Regions from separate parts of the Streptomyces sp. NPDC090798 genome, predicted to be linked through region 1. Evidence: predicted binding sites of a transcription regulator. Region 1 holds the regulator's gene; each other region holds the start of a gene.

Region 1 (2,264 bases):
CGCGTACAGCTCCTCGCGCCCGTGCTCGTACACCTCGTCCGAGCCGCCCGCGACGAGGACCTCCGCGCCCGCGAACGCCGCAGCGCCCAGGACGTGGTCGAAATGGGGGTGGGTGAGCGCGACGAAGGTCACACGGCGGCCGGCGATCGCCTGCGCCTCCCCGCGCAACCGCGCGCCCTCCGCGAGGCTCGATCCCGCGTCGATGATCAGCGCCCCGCCGTCGCCCACGACCAGCCCGACCGTGCAGTCCCAGACCGGAAGCCGCCGCCGCCCCACCCGCGGCGTCAGCTGCTCCCACCCTGCCTCTTCCCAAGTCACCTTCATACGCCGACGCTAGCGGTGAGGGCGTGGACGGTACGACATCACGGGCAGGGACGGTGTGACATCGCGGGACACGTCGGTGTACGTCCGTGCACCTTGCACAAGATCGCGGGGCCGCCCTTGCCGGGGCCGTACCCACCGGCCGTACACTGGGCCGGGGAATGCTGGCACTCGCACGCGCTGAGTGCCAAGCGAGGCGCCGAGGGGTCGAGAGCTGGAGGTGTGCGCGATGCTCAGTGAACGCAGGCTCGAAGTGCTGCGCGCCATCGTCCAGGACTATGTCGGCACCGACGAGCCGGTCGCGGTCGGGTCCAAGGCGCTGACCGAGCGGCACCGGCTGGGGGTCTCCCCGGCCACCGTCCGCAACGACATGGCGGCCCTGGAGGACGAGGGGTACATCGCCCAGCCGCACACCAGCGCCGGGCGGATCCCCACCGACAAGGGCTACCGGCTCTTCGTCGACAAGCTCGCCGGCGTCAAGCCGATGACCGCGCCCGAGCGGCGGGCCATTCAGAACTTCCTGGACGGCGCGGTCGACCTCGACGACGTCGTCGGGCGGACGGTGCGGCTGCTCGCGCAGCTGACCCGGCAGGTCGCCGTCGTGCAGTATCCGTCGCTGACGAGATCGACCGTGCGGCACGTGGAGCTGCTGTCCCTCGCCCCCGCCCGCGTGATGCTCGTGCTGATCACGGACACCGGGCGGGTCGAGCAGCGCATGATCGACTGCCCGGCCCCGTTCGGAGAAACGTCTCTCGCGGATCTGCGGGCCCGGCTCAACAGCAGGGTCGCGGGCCGACGCTTCGCGGACGTCCCGCAGCTCGTGCAGGACCTCCCGGACGCGTTCGAGGCGGAGGACCGAGGTACGGTCGCGACGGTGCTCTCCACCCTTCTGGAGACGCTCGTCGAGGAGACCGAGGAGCGGCTGATGATCGGCGGAACCGCCAATCTGACGCGCTTCGGACATGACTTCCCTCTCACCATCCGGCCGGTGCTCGAAGCGCTGGAGGAGCAGGTCGTGCTTCTCAAGTTGCTTGGGGAGGCCGGGGATTCGAGCATGACCGTGCGAATCGGTCACGAGAACGCGTATGAGGGACTCAACTCCACGTCCGTGGTCTCGGTCGGCTACGGTTCGGGCGGCGAGGCAGTAGCCAAACTCGGCGTGGTCGGCCCGACCCGCATGGATTACCCGGGAACGATGGGAGCGGTACGCGCAGTGGCACGGTACGTCGGACAGATCCTGGCGGAGTCGTAAGTGGCCACGGACTACTACGCCGTACTCGGCGTGCGCCGCGACGCGTCCCAGGACGAGATCAAGAAGGCCTTCCGGCGGCTCGCACGCGAGCTGCACCCGGACGTCAATCCCGATCCGAAGACGCAGGAGCGGTTCAAGGAGATCAACGCCGCGTACGAGGTGTTGTCGGACCCGCAGAAGAAGCAGGTCTACGACCTCGGCGGCGACCCGCTGTCCCAGGCGGGCGGCGGCGGTGCGGGCGGCTTCGGCGCCGGTGGGTTCGGGAACTTCTCGGACATCATGGACGCCTTCTTCGGTACGGCGTCGCAGCGCGGTCCGCGGTCGCGTACGCGGCGTGGCCAGGACGCCATGATCCGGCTCGAGATCGAGCTGGACGAGGCGGCCTTCGGCACGACGAAGGACATCCAGGTCGACACGGCCGTCGTCTGCGCCACCTGCAACGGTGAGGGCGCGGCGCCGGGTACCTCGGCCCAGACCTGTGACATGTGTCGCGGGCGGGGTGAGGTGTCCCAGGTCACGCGGTCCTTCCTCGGGCAGGTCATGACCTCCCGGCCGTGTCCGCAGTGCCAGGGCTTCGGGACCGTCGTCCCGACTCCCTGCCCCGAGTGCGCCGGTGACGGGCGGGTCCGGTCGCGTCGCACGCTGACCGTCAAGATCCCCGCCGGTGTCGACAACGGCACGCGGATCCAGC
Region 2 (2,264 bases), on a different contig from region 1:
AGTCCAGCTCCAGGCCGAAGGTGTTGGACTCCTCGACGGTGATGACACCGTCCTTGCCGACCTTGTCCATCGCCTCGGCGATGAGCTCGCCGACCTGCGGGTCCTGGGCGGACAGCGCGGCGACGGCCGCGATGTCGGACTTCTCCTCGATCGGGCGCGCGGTGGCGAGGAGCTCGTCCGAGACCGCCTTGACGGCCGCGTCGATGCCCTTCTTCAGCAGCGCCGGGGAGGCACCCGCGGCGACGTTCTTCAGGCCCTCGCGGACGAGCGCCTGGGCCAGCACGGTGGCGGTGGTCGTACCGTCACCCGCGATGTCGTTGGTCTTGGTTGCCACCTCCTTCACCAGCTGGGCGCCGAGGTTCTCGTACGGGTCGTCGAGCTCGACCTCGCGGGCGATGGTGACACCGTCGTTGGTGATGGTGGGTGCGCCGAACTTCTTGTCGATGACGACGTTGCGGCCCTTGGGGCCGATCGTCACCTTGACCGTGTCGGCAAGCTTGTTGACGCCGCGCTCGAGGGCGCGACGGGCGTCCTCGTCGAACTTCAGGATCTTCGCCATGGGAGCGATTCAGCCCTCTCGGAAAACTGGGGTGAACGAACCGCGCCCCCGACGCCCGGCTGGTTATGGTCGCGGGGGCCAGGGGCGCAGTTCACTGCAAAACTGGGTGAAACGGTGAAGCTCGGCGAACTACTTCTCGATGATCGCGAGCACGTCGCGAGCCGAGAGTACGAGGTACTCCTCGCCGTTGTACTTCACCTCGGTGCCGCCGTACTTGCTGTACAGCACGATGTCGCCGGTGCTGACGTCGAGCGGCAGGCGCTCGCCGTTCTCGAAGCGGCCCGGGCCCACGGCGAGGACGACGCCCTCCTGGGGCTTCTCCTTCGCGGTGTCCGGGATGACCAGGCCAGAAGCCGTGGTCTGCTCGGCGTCCAGCGGCTGGACCACAACACGGTCCTCGAGCGGCTTGATGGCAACCTTGGAGCTGGTGGTCGTCACGATCCGACCTCCCCCTTCGGAGATCTCACGGGGTTAACTGTCTGAGGTGGCGACCAGGTGGATCCGTCGTCGCGGGTGCCGGACCTGCCCGTCGCTATTGGCACTCTCCAGGGGGGAGTGCCAGGGCCGAGACTATGACCGCGATTAGCACTCGGTCAAGCGGAGTGCCAAAGCCTCCGGCGTGGCGTGGGGTTTTGGGCACCCGGCGCGCGTGTCGGCGTACCCCTGGGGGCTGCGCCCCCAGCCCCCCTTTCTCGGCCTGGACGGCCTCGTCCTCAAACGCCGGACGGGCTGCCCCGGCCGAACGGTCAGAGGTAGTTCTCCAGACGCGCCGGCGTGAAGCCCTCCGCCTGGATGCGTCGCAGGAGTCGGACCGTCGCCTCCGTGAGGTTGGGCTCCTCGAAGCCGGAGAGGATGTCACCCGGTCGCAGGCGGCGGGCGTCGGGCTCCCGGCCGAGGACGACGGCCGCGACCCCGCAGTCGGCGGCGGCGTGCAGCGTGGTGGTGTCGTAGGTGCCGTAGGGGGGACGGAAGAGCCGGGGGCGGACGCCGAAGCGGGCCTTGAGCTTCTCCTGCTGACCGCAGATCTCGGCCCGCTGGCCCGCGTACGGCAGTCCGCGCAGCGAGGCGTGGTGGAGGGTGTGGTTCTGCACGCTCGCGCCGACCGTCCGCAGCTGGGCGAAGTGCCCGTACCCCGGCCCGACGACACTGTCCGTGAGGAACATGCTGACCGGCAGCCGCAGTTCACGGACCATGTCGACGAACCGCGGATCGCGCTCGGCGCCGTCGTCGTACGTCAGGAACACCACCTTGTCGCGGGTGGGCACGCGCTCCACGACGGGAGCCAGTCCCGGCGCCGCGCCGCGGAGGGCGGGCCGGGCGGGCTGCTGCGGCGGGGTGGCGAGCGGGGTGGGCAGCCCCCAGTGGCGGTACGTCGCCGGGGTCGGCCCGTTCGGCCTGGACCTGCGCACCTCCTGCGCGGCCTTCTTGCCCAGCCGTTCGATCGGGTCGACGGACTGGGCACAGCCGGTGCAGCCGGTCAGGAGCGCCGCGGTGAGCGCCCCCGCGACCAGCGCCCGTGTTCTCACAGGTAGTCCTCCAGCCGTGCCACCGCGTACCCCTTGTCGGTGACCATCTTCAGGAAGCGGCGGATCATGTCGGGCATGGTGCCGTCCCAGTCCTCCCTGCCGCGGAAGTGGGTGAGGACGATGTCGCCGGGGTGCAGGTCGCGGTCCCAGTCGCGGTACTCCCAGTGGTCGACGAAGAC
Region 3 (2,264 bases), on a different contig from region 1:
GCGGGTCACCTTCGCCGGGTCGATGATGCCTTCGGCGATCATGTCGACGTACTCACCGGTCGCGGCGTTCAGGCCGTGGCCGACGGGCAGGTTGCGCACCTTCTCGACGATGACGCCACCCTCGAGACCGCCGTTGACGGCGATCTGCTTGAGCGGGGCCTCCAGGGCGAGCCGCACGGCGTTGGCGCCGGTCGCCTCGTCACCCGTCAGCTCCAGCTTCTCGAAGACCGAGGAGGCCTGGATGAGGGCCACGCCACCACCGGCGACGATGCCCTCCTCGACGGCCGCCTTCGCGTTGCGAACGGCGTCCTCGATGCGGTGCTTGCGCTCCTTGAGCTCGACCTCGGTGGCGGCACCGGCCTTGATGACGGCCACGCCGCCGGCCAGCTTCGCCAGGCGCTCCTGGAGCTTCTCGCGGTCGTAGTCCGAGTCGGAGTTCTCGATCTCGGCACGGATCTGGTTGACCCGGCCCTGGACCTGGTCGGCGGAGCCGGCGCCGTCCACGATCGTGGTCTCGTCCTTGGTGATGACGACCTTGCGGGCACGGCCCAGCAGGTCCAGACCCGCGTTCTCCAGCTTGAGGCCGACCTCCTCGGAGATGACCTCGCCGCCCGTGAGGATGGCGATGTCGCCGAGCATGGCCTTGCGGCGGTCACCGAAGCCCGGAGCCTTGACGGCGACGGACTTGAAGGTGCCACGGATCTTGTTGACGACCAGGGTCGACAGGGCCTCGCCCTCGACGTCCTCGGCGATGATCAGCAGCGGCTTGCCGGACTGCATGACCTTCTCGAGAAGCGGCAGCAGGTCCTTGACGTTGCTGATCTTCGAGTTGGCGATCAGGATGTACGGGTCGTCGAGGACGGCCTCCATACGCTCCATGTCGGTGGCGAAGTACGCCGAGATGTAGCCCTTGTCGAAGCGCATACCCTCGGTGAGCTCGAGCTCCAGACCGAAGGTCTGGGACTCCTCGACGGTGATGACGCCTTCCTTGCCGACCTTGTCCATCGCCTCGGCGATGAGCTCGCCGATCTGGGTGTCGGCGGCGGAGATGGAGGCCGTGGAAGCGATCTGCTCCTTGGTCTCGACATCCTTGGCCTGCTCGAGCAGGGCACCGGAGACGGCCTCGACGGCCTTCTCGATACCGCGCTTGAGAGCCATCGGGTTGGCGCCGGCGGCTACGTTGCGCAGGCCCTCGCGGACGAGCGCCTGGGCGAGGACGGTCGCGGTGGTCGTACCGTCACCGGCGACGTCGTCCGTCTTCTTGGCGACTTCCTTGACCAGCTCGGCGCCGATCTTCTCGTACGGGTCCTCGAGCTCGATCTCCTTGGCGATGGAAACACCATCGTTGGTGATCGTGGGGGCGCCCCACTTCTTCTCGAGGACGACGTTGCGGCCCTTGGGGCCAAGGGTGACCTTGACGGCGTCGGCGAGCTGGTTCATCCCGCGCTCGAGACCGCGCCGTGCCTCCTCGTCGAACGCGATGATCTTGGCCATGTGAAGTGGTCCTCCCGGACTGGGGTGGATTGCTCCGGACCGCGCTGGCGCCCGCGACGGACGGCCTGCCTGCCCCGTGGTTCCTTGCACCACCTGGCCTGCGGGCCTCACCGACCCGGTCCTTCGTTATCACTCTCACCTTCAGAGTGCTAACGCCAATGATTAGCACTCGCCCCTGCCGAGTGCAAGCGCCTCACCTTGATCCGCAGGTGAGAAGGGGCGCGCAACCCGCGCGTCGCGCCGGGGCGCGAGCGGGCCCGCGCCGACGGTCCGGACAGCCGCGCCGCCGGACGGACAGACCGAAGGGCTCGCACCCCATGGGATACGAGCCCTTCGTCACGTCGAACAGTCAGTCGGCGCGTGCTTCAGCTGGTCGCGAGTCGGACCATGTCCGCCTGCGGCCCTTTCTGGCCCTGCGAGATCTCGAAATCGACCCGCTGACCCTCTTCCAGGGTGCGGTAGCCGTCCATCTGAATCGCGCTGTAGTGGACGAATACATCCGCACCACCGTCGACCGCGATGAAGCCGTACCCCTTCTCCGCGTTGAACCACTTGACGGTGCCCTGAGCCATGCCTAACTCCCCTATTACTGGCCCTTGCACAGGACCGCACTTCGCGGACCCGGGTCAGACCTCACCCCCCAACGGTTGGGGGTGTGCGCCGGAACGCGTCGACCGCGGCTGAATGTATCTGTCCAACTGCCGTCTGCAACAGGTCAATCGGACGAGAATTCCGGGCACGACTGATCGGGAATATGGGGAGAATTTGCG

What was found. The regulator HrcA, encoded in region 1, represses chaperone genes, less so after heat shock. The targets are predictions, from matches to a motif close to TTNGCACTCNGNNNNNCNGAGTGCNAA.
Region 2: a site for HrcA is predicted at 1,142-1,168, ahead of groES (co-chaperone GroES). Genes of this name have one in related genera too.
Region 3: a site for HrcA is predicted at 1,621-1,647, ahead of groL (chaperonin GroEL). Genes of this name have one in related genera too.

Annotation. Positions count from the first base shown of each region.
Region 1 is NZ_JBIVXA010000001.1:672,922-675,185, forward strand. It holds gene ACIQTP_RS03070 (MBL fold metallo-hydrolase) at 1-324, opposite strand, end outside; gene hrcA (heat-inducible transcriptional repressor HrcA) at 551-1,573, shown strand; gene dnaJ (molecular chaperone DnaJ) at 1,574-2,264, shown strand, end outside.
Region 2 is NZ_JBIVXA010000040.1:38,562-40,825, forward strand. It holds gene groL (chaperonin GroEL) at 1-559, opposite strand, end outside; gene groES (co-chaperone GroES) at 689-997, opposite strand; gene ACIQTP_RS45575 (polysaccharide deacetylase family protein) at 1,306-2,085, opposite strand; gene ACIQTP_RS45580 (polysaccharide deacetylase family protein) at 2,082-2,264, opposite strand, start outside.
Region 3 is NZ_JBIVXA010000013.1:64,662-66,925, reverse strand. It holds gene groL (chaperonin GroEL) at 1-1,494, opposite strand, end outside; gene ACIQTP_RS27295 (cold-shock protein) at 1,860-2,066, opposite strand.